One region of the Parafrankia irregularis genome, then DNA from elsewhere that is predicted to be linked to it. Evidence: predicted binding sites of a transcription regulator. Region 1 holds the regulator's gene; each other region holds the start of a gene.
The links. The regulator LexA, encoded in region 1, represses DNA repair genes until DNA is damaged. The targets are predictions, from matches to a motif close to CGAACNNNNGTTCG.
Positions count from the first base shown of each region.

Region 2: a site for LexA is predicted at 2,204-2,217, ahead of pcrA (DNA helicase PcrA). Genes of this name have one in related genera too.
Region 3: a site for LexA is predicted at 1,513-1,526, ahead of AWX74_RS05850 (HNH endonuclease signature motif containing protein). Genes of this name have one in related genera too.
Region 4: a site for LexA is predicted at 2,448-2,461, ahead of uvrA (excinuclease ABC subunit UvrA). Genes of this name have one in related genera too.

Region 1 covers NZ_FAOZ01000005.1:320,942-325,117, forward strand. The annotation lists gene nrdR (transcriptional regulator NrdR) at 1-189, opposite strand, end outside; gene AWX74_RS10445 (LysM peptidoglycan-binding domain-containing protein) at 422-673, opposite strand; gene AWX74_RS10450 (hypothetical protein) at 1,007-1,651, shown strand; gene lexA (transcriptional repressor LexA) at 1,761-2,510, shown strand; gene hflX (GTPase HflX) at 2,618-4,126, opposite strand.
Region 2 covers NZ_FAOZ01000002.1:410,770-414,945, forward strand. The annotation lists gene AWX74_RS04370 (threonine ammonia-lyase) at 653-2,065, shown strand; gene pcrA (DNA helicase PcrA) at 2,225-4,176, shown strand, end outside.
Region 3 covers NZ_FAOZ01000003.1:206,107-210,282, forward strand. The annotation lists gene AWX74_RS05840 (SAM-dependent methyltransferase) at 1-468, opposite strand, end outside; gene AWX74_RS05850 (HNH endonuclease signature motif containing protein) at 1,619-2,827, shown strand; gene AWX74_RS05855 (acyl-CoA synthetase family protein) at 2,923-4,176, shown strand, end outside.
Region 4 covers NZ_FAOZ01000006.1:130,807-134,982, forward strand. The annotation lists gene uvrA (excinuclease ABC subunit UvrA) at 1-2,286, opposite strand, end outside; gene AWX74_RS11785 (MBL fold metallo-hydrolase) at 2,727-3,395, shown strand; gene AWX74_RS11790 (glycosyltransferase family 2 protein) at 3,433-4,176, opposite strand, start outside.

The DNA of each region.
Region 1 (4,176 bases):
CGTCGTGAACCGGCGCCCACACTCCGAGCACGCTCTGCGCCGCCGGATCGCGGCGCCTTCCTCGGCCTCCCTGCTGTCGACGACACGGCTGTCGGAATGGCGGCAGAAGGGACAGCGCACGGCACACTCCTCTCCGCTCCGGGCGGCTTGGCTGCCACACGCGGAGCACGCCCCAGCAGGTGCCCACATGCCACCGGCCGACCACCCTCCGGGGGTGGCCAACTGACAACCTGTGGATATCGATGCACAACCTGTGGATGACTTACGGTGCTGTAACTACAAGATGTTGTGTTCACCGTAGCGCACGCACCCGACAGGTCCGACACCGCCCCTCCCCCTCCGGCGTGTCGCTGCCGCGGGGCCGCCGCCACCTGATCGGCAGCCGATCCCGCCCGGTGGCCGGCCGTCGGGCGGGCCACCGTCAGGGCAGGCAGAGCGGCTGGCCGGGAACGAGATCCGCGGTGGGCAGATCGTTCAGGGACATGAGCCGACGAACAACCGCACGGGTGTCGGCCTCGGGGTCGATCCCGCGCGCCACCTCCCAGAGCGTCTCGCCCTGGCGCACCACGTGGACCTGACAGTCCACCGGGGTGGCCGTGAACGCCTGCGACGCGGTGACCAACGCCAGCGAGAGCACCAGCGCACCGGACAGGCACGCGAGCGCCGCGAACACGAGCCTGCCCCGCCGGGTCAGCCTCAGCGGCGGCTGTCGCCGCGGGCGGCGTCGCGAGCCCGGACGGAGCCGTTGCGCGCCCGGGGGCTGGGCTCGCGAGCTCGGGGACGAGCTGCGCCGCAGACTCAGCCACCGGCGCCGTGGTCTCGTCCGTAGCCTCTGGCCACCGGGCGGCGGCAACGCGTACCCGACGGCGCGGGCACGCCATTCCAGCCCGGGCATCTCGATGACCTGGGCCTCGCCGCAGTCGACCGCCGCCGAGGACGGCTGTGCGCCGCACGGGCCCGCCGCAGGTGAAGGACCACTGCCGAGACAACGAGAAGGGGCCGAGCGATGCGCCGGCCGCCGATCACCACCACGCACGGCCCTGCCCCGCACCGCCTGGCCGCGCACCACGACCCCGCTGACCGCCGCACCACGGCGAGCACGAGGACGCGGACGCGCGCGACCACCATGGCCGCCCCCCGCCGGCGCACCTCCTCCGACGGCCGCGGACCGCCGCGCCGCGCCGACGCGGAACGCCCGACACCTAGGACCGGCTCCCCCGCCGAGCGCCCGGTCGCCATCCGCGATGTCGACATCGCCAGCAGCCACGCCAACGTCGCCAGCGGCCGGCCGAAGGTCACGGTCGGCCGCATCGACATCGACAATGGCGATATCGACAATGGCAACGTCGGTCACGTCGGCATCAGCCAGACCGGCGCGGGAAAGATCAGGGTCGGCCGGATCAGCGTTGGCCAGATCAGGGTCGGCCATGTCAACCTCCCAGGCGCGAGCATCCGCCCGCTCGAACACCTGAGCGATTCTTACACGGCCGCCACGCACACTTCCCCCGACACGCTCGAACAGACGTTTGAGATTCGGCGACCGGCCGACTACCGTCAAGGACGATCAGTTGTGGACGATCGTGCGAGAAGAAGCGAGCACGGAGAATCCACCCGAACCGGTCAGAAGCTACTAATAGGACAAAGTGGTTGATCGACCGGGTGGCCCGCCGGCTGCGGAACCGCCGAGCCACCGGTCGCGGAGAAGCCGGTAGCGGGCGAAGCCCCGCCGCCGGATGCATCGACAGGGAGAGCGGTAGGCGATGACCAGCCAGGCACGGGGTACCCGCCGAGGCGACGCCCGCGGCAATGTCCGGGATCTTCCCGACAGCCCCGCGGACGCCTCAGGCCTCACGCAACGACAGAAGGGGATTCTCGAGGTCATCCGCGCCGCGGTGGAGCAGCGCGGCTATCCGCCGAGCGTCCGCGAGATCGGCGAGGCTGTCGGTCTGACCAGCACCAGCAGCGTCGCGCACCAACTCAAGGTGCTCCAGGAGAAGGGCTTCCTGCGGCGCGACCCGAACCGGCCGCGGGCCATGGAAGTGCTGCCGATCGGCGGCCAGAAGGCGGGCGCCCGGCTGCGCTCCGCCGGCGCCACGCCGGCGGAGGTGGGTGGTGCCGTCGCGGCCGAGGGCGGCACTCCGACCTACGTGCCCCTCATCGGGCGAATCGCGGCCGGTGGGCCGATCCTCGCCGAGCAGGCCGTCGAGGACGTCTACCCGCTCCCGCGGGAGATCGTCGGTGAGGGCACGCTGTTCCTGCTCAAGGTGGTCGGGCAGTCGATGATCAATGCCGCGATCTGCGATGGTGACTACGTCGTCGTCCGCCAGCAGCCGGTCGCCGACAACGGCGAGATCGTCGCGGCCATGATCGACGGCGAGGCGACAGTCAAGCGCTTCCGCCAGCGCGACGGCCGGGTGTGGCTGGCGCCGGAGAACCCCGCGTTCTCCGACATCCCGGCCGAGGACGCGACCATCCTCGGCCGGATCGTCGCCGTGATGCGCCGGGTCTGACCCGAACGCGACCCCAGGGGGCGCTGGCCCCCTGGGGAAGAGCCGGCCACCGAGCCAGCCGCCATGCCGAGCCAGGCGGCCCCTGGCTCGGCTTCCCGCCGGCTCGGTCAGTTCCGAAGGGCTTCAGCGACCCTGAAGGGCTCCAGCTCGGCGGCAAGGCTCACCGGCACCCGGGCCGCCACCGCCGTGCCCGCGCCGGTGTGCTCGACGCTCAGCACCTCGCCGTCGCGGTGGATCCGGGAGACGAGATCACCACGGGTGTAGGGCACCAGCAGTGACATCTCGATCTCCGGGTGCGGTATCCGCTCCGAGAGGGCGTCGACCAGCTCCGCCAGGCCCGTTCCGGACCGAGCCGAGACGAAGATGGCGTCCGGAACCGCCTTGCGCAGCACCGCCAACGTCGTCGGATCGACCGCGTCGACCTTGTTGACGACCACGAGCTCGGGAACCCCGGCCGCGTCGATCTCGGCGAGCACCTCACGGACCGCCGTGATCTGCCCCATCGGGTCCGGTGCCGAACCGTCGACGACGTGCAGGACGAGATCCGCGTCCACGACCTCCTCCAACGTCGACCGGAACGCCTCGACGATCTGGTGCGGCAGATGCCGGACGAAACCGACGGTGTCGGCCAGGGTGAACACCCGCCCGTCGGGCAGGGTCGCCCGCCGCACGGTCGGGTCGAGGGTCGCGAACAGGGCGTCCTCGACGAGCACACCGGCTCCGGTCAGACGGTTGAGCAGCGAGGACTTCCCGGCGTTGGTGTACCCGGCGATCGCGACCGCCGGCACGGCACCCCGCCGCCGCGAGGAGCGCTTCGTCTCCCGGACGGTGGCCATCGCGGCCAGCTCGCGCCGCAGCTTGGCCATCCGTGTGCGCAGCCGCCGCCGATCGGTCTCGATCTTCGTCTCACCAGGGCCGCGGGTACCGATGGGCGCCCGGCCACCACTGCTCGCGGCGGCCCGGGACATCGACTCACCCCAGCCACGCAGCCGCGGGAGCATGTACTGGAGCTGGGCCAGCTCCACCTGGGCCTTGCCCTCCCGGGACGTCGCATGCTGGGCGAAGATGTCCAGAATGAGCGCCGTCCGGTCGATCACCTTGACCTTGACGACCTCTTCGAGCTGGCGCAGCTGCCCAGGGGTCAGCTCGCCGTCGCAGATCACCGTGTCCGCACCGGTCGACGCGACGACGTCCGCGAGCTCTCGGGCCTTGCCGGAACCGACGAAGGTCGCCGTGTCCGGCCGGTCGCGGCGCTGCACGAGCGCGTCCAGCACCATCGAGCCCGCGGTGGTGGCGAGGGCCGCGAGCTCCGTCATCGACGCCTCGGCCTCCAGGAGGCTCCCGGAGGTCCACACCCCGATCAGCACCACCCGCTCCAGTCGGAGCTGGCGGTACTCGACCTCGGTGACGTCCTCGAGCTCGGTGGTGAGACCCGGGATGCGGCGCAGCGCGCCGCGCTCCTCCAGGTCGAAGCCGTCGCCCTGTTCGTCGAAGAAGGAGAACCCCTCGCCGTCACCGAGGAGGACCACGCCCCCGTCGTCGCCGTCGAAGCTCGGGCTCAGGTTCGGGTTCGGGTACCGGGTGGACGCCATGGCGGCGTCAGCGGGAAGACTCATACCATCCGTTCTCAACGCGGCACGGTGACCGTCGAATTCCGCCCGCCCCG
Region 2 (4,176 bases), on a different contig from region 1:
TTTCGTGACTGTTTGTGGGTTCGCAGTGGCCCGTCGGCATGGTGCATGGGCGACGATGCATTCTGCGGATGTCCGTCTGGAGGCTCTCCGGGGGTTGACCTCGGTGCGGACTTCATAGACCTGTCCGGCCTAGTCCGGTGCCATCGTGAGCCACCCGCACTCGGTCGGGACATAGGTTTGGTTGCGCCGGCGGATGGTATTCCCGCTCGGATGTTCGAGGCGACTTCATACGATCCCGGCGGCCGGTGTTTTGTGTCGGGGAGTCGCCGCTCGGTGGCGATAAACCTCCGAAGCGATCCGGTGATTCACCGTGGGGAACATAGCGAACCGGACATTACGGATATTTAGTGGAGTATGAGGTGCTGCCTTCGGTTCACAACGGCGATCGCGTCGGAGTGGAACCGCCCGGTGTCGGGCTGGTCGCGGGCGGCTCGGTCGCCCGGACGAAGCGTCCCCTGCCGGCCGGCCGGTTTGACTACGTCCGCGCCGCGGCGCACTCTAGAGGTGTGCCGCTGTTCCTCATGGTGATTACGTAGGCGCGCGACCGCCCGAGAGGGTCGCGCGCCAAGCCCTTCCGCCCATCGGCGGGGGGCTTTTTTGTTTGCCGCGGCCGCAGGGGTGAGGTGGCCGCCGAGCCACCAGGAGAGTGTCGATGACATCACCATCAGTAAGAAGGCCGCCGGCTGATGGCGCCGGGTCGTCCCGCGCGGACGACCCGACCGACGCCGACGGCGCCGGAGAACGTCAGGGCGGGGCAACGGGGGCCCTCGCCCGGATCAGTCCGCAGTCAGCCGTGCCGGCGCCCGAACGCGCCCGAGGCACGCTGCCCGCCCGCCGCCCGTCCGGTGGGCGCACCGCTCCCCGCGCCCGCGGTTGTGACGCGGCCGGGCTGCGTCCCGCCGGCCTTGCTGGCAGCTTGGGACTGGCTGGCAGCTCGGGGCTGGCTGGCACCGCTGGGCTGGCTGGCAGCTTCGGCCTGTCCGGCGGTCCTGTCCGCGCTGGCGTTTCCGGCCTGCCGGTCGATCTCGCCGAGGTCACCGCGGCCGCCGGGCGGCTGGGCGGTGTGGCGCGTCGTACCCGGGTCGTGCCGGCGGCCGGGAGTCTGACCGGGCATGTCGGTGCGCCGGTCTGGCTCAAGTGCGAGCACGAGCAGCACACCGGTTCCTTCAAGCTGCGGGGCGCGTTCAACCGGATCGCGACCGCGGGGCCGCGGGCACGCGCGCGGGGAGTCGTCGCGGCGAGCGCCGGCAACCACGCCCAGGGCGTCGCCTTCGCGGCGGCTCATTTCGGCGTCGCCGCGACCATCTTCGTGCCCGAGGGCGCGAACCCGGCCAAGGTCGCGCGTACCCGTGCGCTGGGCGCCCGCGTCGAGCACGTACCGGGGGGCGTCGACGCCGCGCTGCGAGCCGCCGACGCCTACGCCGCCGCCAGCGGTGGCCTGCTGGTCCACCCGTTCGACGACGCGGCTGTCATCGCGGGCCAGGCAACGATCGGGCTGGAGCTCCTGGAACAGGTGCCGGAGCTCTCGACAGTGATCGTCGGGGTCGGTGGTGGGGGTCTGCTGAGTGGTCTGGCGGTGGCGCTCAGTGGCCTGCGGCCGGACGTACGCGTGATCGGCGTTCAGGCGGCCGCCGCGCCGGCGTTCGCGTCGTCCTTTCACACCGCCCGCCGTCTGGTCGTCCCACCGGGCGCTGCCGGTAGCGGCGCGGGCTGCCTCGCCGATGCCGGCCAGGCCGGGGCAGCCACGGGAACCGTGGCCGACGGCATGGCGGTCGGCGCGCCCGGCCGGCTTACCCTGGCACTGGCCGAACGGCTGGTGGACGACGTCGTCACGGTCGACGAGGACGCGTTCTGGGAGGCGATGGTCGCGCTGCGGCGGTCGGGCCACCGGGTGGAGCCCGCGGGAGCCGCCGGCGTCGCGGCCCTGCTGCGGATGCCCGAGCTCGCGGGCGGTGTCACGGCGGTGGTGCTCTCCGGCGGCAATCTCGACCCCGCGGTGGACACCAGGGTGGCCGCGCTCGCGGCCGACGCGTCCGCCGGCGCTCGGACGAACGCGCCTGGGTGACCGCGACTGGGCGACCGCGTCCGGGTGAAAGCATCCGGACCCGAACGCCGACCCGCGGGCCGCGCATGGAAGTGTCGGACCCGCCCGGCATCATGGCGCTGTGGTTGAGCTGGCCACCGCGTCGGGCGGTTCGTCCGTCGAACGTACGATCGAGGTCTGATGAGCACTCTTTTCGACGACACCTTTGGCCCTGAATCGCTGGTCGACGGTCTGGCACCCCTTGGTGGCGCGGGCTCGCGGGAGGGTGCGGCGGCCGGCGGTGCGGCGCGCGGCGGGGCCGCCGGCGGCGGTCGGGCGTCGGGCGACTTCGGCCCGGCGGTGCTCGAGGCCGGGGCGGGTCGCCCCAGGCCGCCTCGGCTCGACCCGGGCGAACTGCTGGAGGGGCTCAACCCGCAGCAGCACGCGGCGGTGGTGCACGCGGGCGCGCCGTTGCTCGTCGTCGCCGGTGCGGGCTCGGGCAAGACCCGGGTGCTGACCCACCGCATCGCCTACCTGCTCGCGGCGCGTGGCGTGCGGCCGGGCGAGATCCTCGCGATCACGTTCACGAACAAGGCCGCGGGGGAGATGAAGGAGCGCGTCGAGGCGCTCGTCGGCGGGCGGGCCAGAGCGATGTGGGTGAGCACGTTCCACTCGGCCTGCGTGCGCATTCTGCGCTCGGAGGCGGCGCGGCTCGGGTACGCCTCCTCCTTCTCCATCTACGACGCGGCGGATGCCCAGCGCCTGCTCACGTTGGTCACCCGCGATCTCGACCTCGACCCCAAGCGCCACACCGCCAAGGCGCTCGCGGTGGCGATCAGCGCTCTGAAGAACGAACTCGTCGACTGGGAGACGGCCCGGGACCGGGCCGCGAGCCACATCGAGCGAACCGTCGCCGAGGTGTACGCCTCCTACCAGCAGCGGCTCGCACAGGCGAACGCGCTGGACTTCGACGATCTGATCATGATGACGGTCAACCTGCTCCAGGCGTTCCCCGACGTCGCCGAGCACTACCGGCGGCGGTTCCGCCACGTGCTCGTCGACGAATACCAGGACACCAACCACGCCCAGTACGTCCTCGTCCGCGAGCTGGTCGGCCGCCCTGGTCCGGCCGGGAGCACGGGGGCGGGGGCCGAGTCGGCGGCGGTGGGCCAGCACGGCACGGGCGGCGAGGACGCTGCCGGGCTGGCGGGAGCGGAGTACGGCGGTGGCGGTCCGGTCCCCGCCTCCGGCGCCCTGCCGCCGGCGGAGCTGTGTGTGGTCGGGGACGCCGACCAGTCGATCTACGCCTTCCGCGGGGCGAACATCCGCAACATCGTCGAGTTCGAGCAGGACTACCCGAACGCGGCCGTCATCCTGCTGGAGCAGAACTACCGGTCCACCCAGACGATCCTCTCCGCGGCGAACGCGGTGATCGCGCGCAACGCCCAGCGCAAGGCGAAGCGCCTGTGGTCGGATGCCGGTGACGGGGAGCGGATCGTCGGCTTCGTCGCCGACAACGAGCATGACGAGGCCGCCTTCGTCGCGGAGGAGATCGACCGGCTCAGCGACGACAAGCTCGCCCGGCCGGCGGATGTGGCGGTCTTCTACCGGACGAACGCCCAGAGTCGGGTGTTCGAGGAGATCTTCATCCGGGTCGGGCTGCCGTACCGGGTGGTCGGCGGCGTCCGGTTCTACGAGCGCCGCGAGATCCGTGACCTGCTCGCCTACCTGCGGGTGCTGGCGAACCCGACGGACACGGTGAACCTGCGGCGGATTCTCAACGTTCCGCGCCGCGGGATCGGTGACCGCGCCGAGGCGATGATCTCGGCCTTCGCGGAGCGCGAGCGCATCCCGTTCGCCGACGCACTCGCCCGGGTGGACGAGGTGCCCGGGGTGGCGACCAGATCGGCCCGGTCGGTCCGGGACTTCGTGGCGCTGCTGGGCGATCTGCGTGACCTGCTGCCGAGCGGCCCACTGGCCGTGATCGAGGCGGTGCTGGAGCGGACGGGCTATCTCTCCGAGCTCGTCGCTGAGGACACCATCGAGGCCCAGGGGCGGGTCGAGAACCTGCGGGAGCTCGTCGGGGTGGTCCAGGAGTTCACCGAACGGCGTCCCGACGGCAGTCTGGCCGAGTTCCTGGAGCAGGTCTCGCT
Region 3 (4,176 bases), on a different contig from region 1:
GCAGGCCCTGGCGGTCTCCTCGTCGGGAGGGGTCCGCCGCCAGTACGGCTCTCCGATCAGCGTCAGACCTCCGGGGCGGAGGCTACGGCTGAGCAGCTCGGCCGTCCCGGCGACTCCGTTCCCGATCCACGTGGCGCCGACACAGGCGGCCAGATCGACCGGCTCGTCCGCGACATGGCCGCAGGCGTCACCGTGGACGAACTCGACCCGGTCGGCGACACCGAGCTCGGCGGCGCGGGCCCGGGCCTGCTCGGTGAAGACCGTGCTGATGTCCACTCCGGTACCCGTGATCCCGTGGTCACGTGCCCAGGTGCACAGCATCTCGCCCGAACCACTGGCCAGGTCGAGCGCCCGTGTCCCGGGGGCGAGGTGGAGCGATTCGCCCAGGGCTGCGAGCTTGGCCGCGGTCAGCGGATTGTGGATCCGGTGGCTGCTCTCGCGGATGGTGAAAATACGGGGAAGGTCCATGACCGAATTCCTTTCCGTCATGCCTTGGGGTGTGAGAAGCGGCTGATGACCGTCGCGGACACGCGACGCGGTCCGTGCAGGAGATGTCCGTCGCCAGGTCCGGCGACAACGGTGGTGGCGGCGGTCGCGGGGACCCGCCGGACGGCCACCCGGTCACCGGTACGAGGCATCAGCCGGTCACCGGTCACCGCGGGAGGGGCAACCGCCACGCGCACGGGCCCGGCCTCGATGCCGATGCCGATACCGATGCCGGCCTTGTACCGCCCACGCCCTGGCCGCATCACGCAGCCCAGGACAAGTCCGCCAGCCCGGGCCCGGGTGGAGTAACGCTCAGGTTCCGCGTCCCGGCCATAGCCGGCCCGAATCAGGACAGACGCAGGAGAAAAGAGAACGGCAGGTCGGTGCGAAGTGGCTTGGAGAAGCAAGGTGGAGACCCTTGAAAGGGGGTCCCGCCGGACGCCGCGCGTGCCGGCGCTACTCCCACCAGGGAGAAAGGCAGGCGAACGTCAGGACGAGGCCCGGGAAGTGAGGATGACCCGAGCACCGCACAGAGCGGTGGTCTCCACGACGGTCATCAACCCACCTCCTTCGATCTCCGCACGCGCATTCTTCGTCGCCGCGCCGCAACGCTATCACCCGCGGTGGACGTCGACGCTCTCGGCGCTGCCCAACCGGCAGGCCGGAGACTGGTTCCAACGCACACCTGGAAGACACGGCCTCGCCGCGGCGGCCCCTTCACGGAGCGGCTGCCCGCATTCCTGAACCCCACGCAGGCCGGCCCGGGACCGACGCCGCCTCATCACCGCCAGCGCCCTCCTCATCGCGCCTTACGCCCTCCTCATCGCCCGGCGGCGAGGGACTCGACGAGACGCTCCCGCCCAGCGCCTGCGGTGCGACGCACACCCCCAGCCCTGCCGGGTCGGTCGGGTCGCTGTCCGCGGGGCGGCGACTGTCGGCGGCGCGGCGACTGTCGGCGTCCTCCGCGGTACTTCCTGTGGTCTCACCGTGCGGAGCCCGTTCCAGCCGGCTTCGACGATCGATAATCGAACATGTGTTCGCGATTCGTCGGACACGCGGGTTCGGTTCGGGGCGAGGTGAGCACTCCATGCCAGCACCCACACGTTCGGTCGAAGCGTCTGACGCATCCCGGGTGCGGGATGCGGCTGCAGCCTTCGACGACCAGGTTCGCGATCTGCTGTATCGGATCGGTGTCCGGGCCGCGGCGCTGGCCGCGGCCCACGCCGGAATGCTGCGGCTGCTCGCCGAGTTCGCCGGGCTACGACCGTCGACCGAGGCCGACCCGCTGTTCTCGTTCGACATGTTCGCCCCGGAGGAGCTCGCCGGCGTGCTGCGGGTATCCGCCACCACCGCTGGCGGGCAGATGGGTTTCGCCTTCTCCGCGGTGCGGCGGCTCCCCCGAGCGATGCAGGCACTGGAGGGCGGCGTCCTCGACCTGCAACGTCTGCGGTCGTTGGAGACCGCTGTCAGCCCTCTCACCGACGAGCAGACCAGCCAGGTCGAGGAGCAGGTCCTGGCCGGCGGGCCGCGACGCAACCGGGGCGCGTTCGGTGCCGCCTGCCGTCGCGCCGTCCTCAACGTCGACCCCGGCGGCGCCGCCGAGCGTGCCGCGGAACGCCGCAAGGGCCGTCACGTCCGGCTCTACCCCGGCGACGACGCCACCAGCACCCTGTCCGCGCTACTGCCCGCGGAGGACGCCGCGGCCTGCGACAACCAGCTCAACCAGATCGCCGATGAGATCATCCGCACCCGCGATGCGGACGACCAGCGCACCCGCGACCAGATCCGCGCCGACACCCTCGTCGACCGCATCACCGGCCGCACACCGCTGCGCCCGCTGCCCTGCGACGTCCAGGTCATCGTCCCGATCACAGCCCTGCTCGGGCTGGGCGAGGAGCCCGGTGAGATCCCGGGCTTCGGGCCCATCCCGGCGGACATCGCCCGAGACCTGGCGATGCGGCCGACCTCCACCTGGCGGCGCATGCTCGTCGACCCGCTGGGAGCGCTGATCGAGGTCGCCGACCGGCGCCACCCCAGCCCCGCCCAGGTCCGGCATGTGCGTGCCCGCAACCGCACCTGCGTCCACCCCGGCTGCACCCGCCGTGCCACCCGCACCGACACCGACCACACCACGCCCTACGCCGCCGGCGGGCCAACGATCGTCGTCAACCTCGGGCCGCTCTGCCTCAAGCACCACCGCCTGCGCCATCACCCCGACCGTCCCTGGATCGTCCGCCAGCCGCGCCCTGGCACGTTCACCTGGACGAGCCCGCTCGGCACCAGGTTCACCGTCCACCCGCACGACTACATCACGGGCGAGGAACACCTCCCGGCCGGCTGACAGCCCTCCGCAGGCCGCGTGACCGCCTGGACCTTGACACCCGAAACTAGACCAGCGAGTCTAGTAAAAACGTTCCGGAAGAGAGAGGGCCCAGGGTGAGTGCGGCAGTCGAGCGTCTGACGGGACTGGTCCAGTCGGAGGAGCGCTTCGCGATTCCGTACGCGGATCTTCGCGAGACGCAGGTCGAGGCGATGAACGAGCTGTTCCAGGAGCGCCGGGAGCGGATCCGGTTACTCGCGTTCCGCGCGAAGGAAGCGGGGGTCAGCGAGATCCGCTCCCGGGCGGACGCGGTGGGGCTGCTGTTCCCGCACACCGCGTACAAGAGCTACCCGGAGAGCTTCCTGAGCGAGCGGAGGTGGGACCGGCTGGGCAGGTGGCTCGGCACCGTGTCAGCACACCCGCTCAACCCGATCGACACCTCGGACGTCGTCGACATGGACGACTGGATCGCCCGCTACGAGGCGGTGGGGCACTACATCTCATGTTCGAGCGGGACGACCGGCAAGTCCGCCATGATGATCGCCTCCGACCAGGACATGGCCTGGTCCCGCCTGGACACGGTCGGCGTCTTCGCATGGGGGTCCGGAGTGCGACCCGAGCGTGACCGCAGGATGATCGGCATCGCGCCCACCGCCGCCGTCGCCAAGAACCTCAACGCGCGCGACGCCCAGCAGGCCGCGTTCGGCGACCCGCGCATCGAACCGTTCACGCTGCCCATGCCACCGATCACGATCGGCCAGATGACGAAGATGGTCGTCCTGCGCAAGGCGATCGCGGACGGCACCGCCCGACCGGACGAGATCGCCGACTTCGAGGCCACCTCGCGGGAGCGCGAGCAGACGCTCCAGACCGCCTACGTCAAGGCCGCCGAGCACGTCGTCGCCTCCCGCGCGGACAAGCTCTACCTCGCCGGCATGTGGAACGCGCTGCACCTCGTCGCCGGAATGGTGCGCGAGATGGGCTACAGCGGCTCGGACTTCAACCCGGACAACTGCATCTACGTCGGCGGCGGTCTCAAGCGGGCCAAGCTCCCACCGGACTACCAGGAGTACGTCTACGAGACCTTCAACATCCCCGCCGGCCGCAGGTTCCAGATGTACGGCATGCAGGAGCTGAACTCGGGCATGCCGCGCTGCGCCGCCGGTGGCCGCTACCACGTGCCGCCGTGGGTCGTGCCGTTCGTGCTGGACTCCGATGGCGACGCGCTGCTGCCGCACGAATCGGGCGAGGTGCAGGGCCGCGCGGCGTTCTTCGACCTGTCGCTCGACGGCCGGTGGGGCGGCGTGGTGACCGGTGACCGGATCTTGCTGGACCTCGACCCGTGTGCCTGCGGCAACGCGAGCCCCAGC
Region 4 (4,176 bases), on a different contig from region 1:
CGGAAGGAAGTTCATCTCGATCTTGATCGTGCCGTCGCCGGAGCAGGCCTCACATCGGCCGCCCTTGACGTTGAACGAGAACCGGCCGGGCAGGTAGCCGCGGACCTTCGCCTCCGTCGTCTCCGCGAACAGCCGGCGGATGTGGTCGAACACGCCGGTGTAGGTCGCCGGGTTGGAACGCGGGGTCCGGCCGATCGGTGACTGGTCGACCCGCACCGCCTTGTCGAGGTGGTCGAGCCCGCTCACCGTGCGGTGCCGGCCCGGTACCTCGCGGGCGCCGTTGAGGTGGTTGGCGAGCACGCAGGCGAGGATGTCGTTGACCAGCGTCGACTTGCCCGACCCGGAGACCCCGGTGACCGCCACGAAGCAGCTGAGCGGGAAGGACACCGTCACGTCGCGCAGGTTGTGCTGACGCGCGCCGTGCACGGTCAGCGCACGGCCCCTGGTCGGCGCCCGGCGGATCTCCGGTACGGGAATCTCCCGCCGGCCGGAGAGATACGCCCCGGTCGCCGACTCCGCGCTGCTCAACAGGTCGTCGACCGATCCGGAGACGACCACCCGACCACCGTGCTCCCCCGCGCCCGGGCCGATGTCGACCACCCAGTCCGCGGCGCGGATGGTGTCCTCGTCGTGTTCCACCACGATCAGGGTGTTGCCCAGATCCCGCAGCCGGACAAGGGTCTGGATGAGGCGGCGGTTGTCCCGCTGATGCAGGCCGATGGACGGCTCGTCGAGCACGTAGAGCACACCCACCAGCCCGGAGCCGATCTGGGTCGCCAGCCGGATGCGTTGCGCCTCGCCGCCGGCGAGCGTGCCCGCGGCGCGGTTCAGGGAGAGGTAGTCGAGGCCGACGTCCAGGAGAAAGACCAGCCGGGCGTCGATCTCCTTGAGAACCTGCCCGGCGATGGCCTGTTCCCGCTCGCTGAGCTCGATGTGCCGCAGGAACTCCGCGCATTCCTGGATCGACATGGCGGACACCTCGGCGATGGAGCGCCCGGCGAGGGTGACCGCCAGTGACTCCGGCTTGAGTCGGGAGCCTCGGCAGGCCGCACAGGGCACGTCACGCATGTACCCCTCGTAGCGCTCGCGGCTGCTGTCCGACTCCGCGTCGGCGTGCCGGCGCCGCAGGAACGCCAGCACGCCCTCGAACGAGGTGTAGTACGAGCGCTTGCGCCCGTAACGGTTCGTGTAGCCGACGTGGATCTCGGTCTCGCCGCTGCCGTGCAGGATGGCCTTGCGGGCCCGCTCCGGCAGCCCCTCCCAGGGCGTGTCCATCCGGAAGCTCAGGTCCTCGGCCAGCGCCGTCAGCAACCGCTGGAAGTACTCCTTGCTGTGCCCGCCGGACCACGGCTGGATGGCGCCCTCGGCCAACGAGAGGGTCGGGTCGGGCACGATCAGCTCGGGGTCCACCTCCTTGCGCGTGCCCAGCCCGGAGCACTCCTGGCAGGCACCGAACGGCGAGTTGAACGAGAAGGACCTCGGCTCCATCTCCTCGAACGACAGGTCGTCGTACATGCAGGCGAGGTGCTCGGAGTACATCCGCTCGCGGTCGGGGTCGGCCGGATCCCGGTCGACGAAGTCGAGCAGCACCAGACCGTTGCCCAGCCGCAGGGCCGTCTCGATCGAGTCGGTGAGGCGGCGCTTGGCCGACTCCTTCGCCGCGAGCCGGTCGACCACGACCTCGATCGTGTGCTTGCGCTGCTTCTCCAGCTTGGGGCGCTCGGTCAGCGGCACGACGGTGCCGTCGACGCGCACCCGGGCGAACCCGGAGCTCTGCAGCTCGGCGAAAAGATCCGCGTACTCGCCCTTGCGCCCGCGCACGACCGGTGCGAGCACCTGGAAGCGGGTGCCCTCGGGCAGCTCCAGCAGCCGGTCGACGATCTGCTGCGGGGTCTGGCGCGCGATCGGGCGACCGCACCGGGGGCAGTGCGGATGGCCGACTCGTGCGTACAGCAGCCGCAGGTAGTCGTATACCTCGGTGATCGTGCCAACCGTCGATCGCGGGTTACGCGACGTCGACTTCTGGTCGATGGACACCGCCGGCGACAGCCCCTCGATGAAGTCGACATCGGGCTTGTCCATCTGGCCGAGGAACTGGCGCGCGTAGGCGGACAGGGACTCGACGTACCGGCGCTGGCCCTCCGCGAAGATCGTGTCGAAGGCGAGGCTGGACTTGCCAGAGCCCGACAGGCCCGTGAAGACCACCAGAGCATCTCTGGGCAGGTCGAGATCGACATCACGAAGGTTGTGCTCGCGTGCTCCGCGCACGACAAGACGGTCGGCCATCGTCAGGTCCCTCGTCGTCCTCGATCGGTTGCTGGACTTCGCTGTCGGTGGTTGCGCTGTCGGTGCTGGTCGCGCTGTCGGTGCTGGTCACGCTGGCGCCGGCTGTGCCGCCGGTGCCGCCTGTCGGGGTCGCCCGAACCAGGCCGGCTACCGATCGCGACCAAACGCGCGTTCGAACACCGACGACGCTACACGCCCCGCCGAAGTTGCTCGCAACAGCACTGCCGCCCCGGACTGACGGCGACAACCAGGCCACAAGCCCACCGACGCCGGACCGACGGGCCACGCCCGACCGCCCCCCGGACGGAGACAGCCAGCAGACACACCGATGAGAATGAAGGGAACCCGCGAGTCATTCCCGGCCCAGCCCGTCGCGGCCGCGACGGTCCCCGGCCATGGTCTGCCGGCCTGGGGCCACGGAGAAGATCGAGGAGAACCGTATGAACATCGGCGCCGGCTACACGGGCGACGTCACCGTCGGCGGGCCCGCCGACGTGCGGGAGCTGCCGGACCTCACGATCACCAAGGTGGCCGTCGGCCCCTTCGACAACAACTGTTACCTGCTTCGCTGCGCCGCCACCGGCGAGCAGCTCCTCATCGACGCGGCGAACGAGACGGGCACCCTGCTGCGCCTCATCGGGGACACCGGGCTGAGCACCGTGGTGACGACCCACCGCCACGGTGACCACGTCCAGGCGCTGGTGGACGTCGTGGCCGCCACCGGCGCCCGGACCATCGCGCATCCGCTGGACGCGCCCGAGATCCCCGTCCCGACGACCGACCCGGTCTCCGACGGCGACGAGGTGCGGGTCGGTGAGGTCACCCTGCGGGTCGTGCACCTGGTCGGGCACACGCCCGGCTCGGTCGCGCTGCTCTACGACCAGGGCGACGGCGCTCCGCACCTGTTCACCGGTGACTGCCTGTTCCCCGGCGGCCCCGGGAACACCTTCGGCGACGCGAAGGCCTTCAGCACGTTGATGGGCGACCTGGAAGCCAAGATCTTCCGCCCGCTCCCGGACACGACGTGGATCTATCCAGGTCACGGAAAGGACACGACGCTCGGTGTCGAGCGCCCGCACCTGGCCGAATGGCGCGCCCGCGGCTGGTGACCGGACGCTGGTGACCGGACGCTGGTGGTGACCGGACTCAGTGGTCGGCTGTCACCCACGACGTGGGCGAGACGGCGGACCGGGGCCGGGGAAGCCTCACCGCGGCGCCCGCCCCCAACGTCTCGGGGTCGATACGACCCAGCTCGCGACGTCGCGCCGACGGCACCGCGCGCCACCGGGACGTGGTGGCGGGCTCCCGGCCTGGTTGAGCGATGCCGACGGCGAGGCCGGCGAGGATCCGCATGGCGCGACGCGCGTCGTGCGTCCGGCCGGCGGCGAGCTTGCGCAGGGCGAGCACGACAAGCTGCCCGACGTGCACCGCCAGCCAGCCGCGCCCCAGCGTCGCACGGTGCCGACGGGCGTAGATTGCGGCGGAACGGCCCAGTTCGGCATACAACAAACCGGCCCGGCCGACGGTCCCGCCGCCCACATGGGCCACCTGGCATCGGTCGTCGGCCCAGCCGACCCTGCCCCCCGCCGCGTGCAGCCGGGCGAACAGATCCGTCTCCTCGTAGTACATCCAGTAGGACGGATCAAATCCTCCCAGCCGCAGGAAGGCACTGGTTCGGATCGCGAAGAACGCACCCACCGGGTAGCGGAGATCGGGCCAGCGGGCCACTGCCGCGGCCTCGCCCCGCACCGCGACGTACGCGTTCGTGCGGGTGTTCGGCAGGACTGCCGTCCCCCGGCCGGGGCCCCCGTTCTCGGCAAGCAGCGGAAATCCCAGGGCATCCGTCCCCACCGGTACCGATGCGAGCAGTTCGGGCAACTGCTCGCAGGT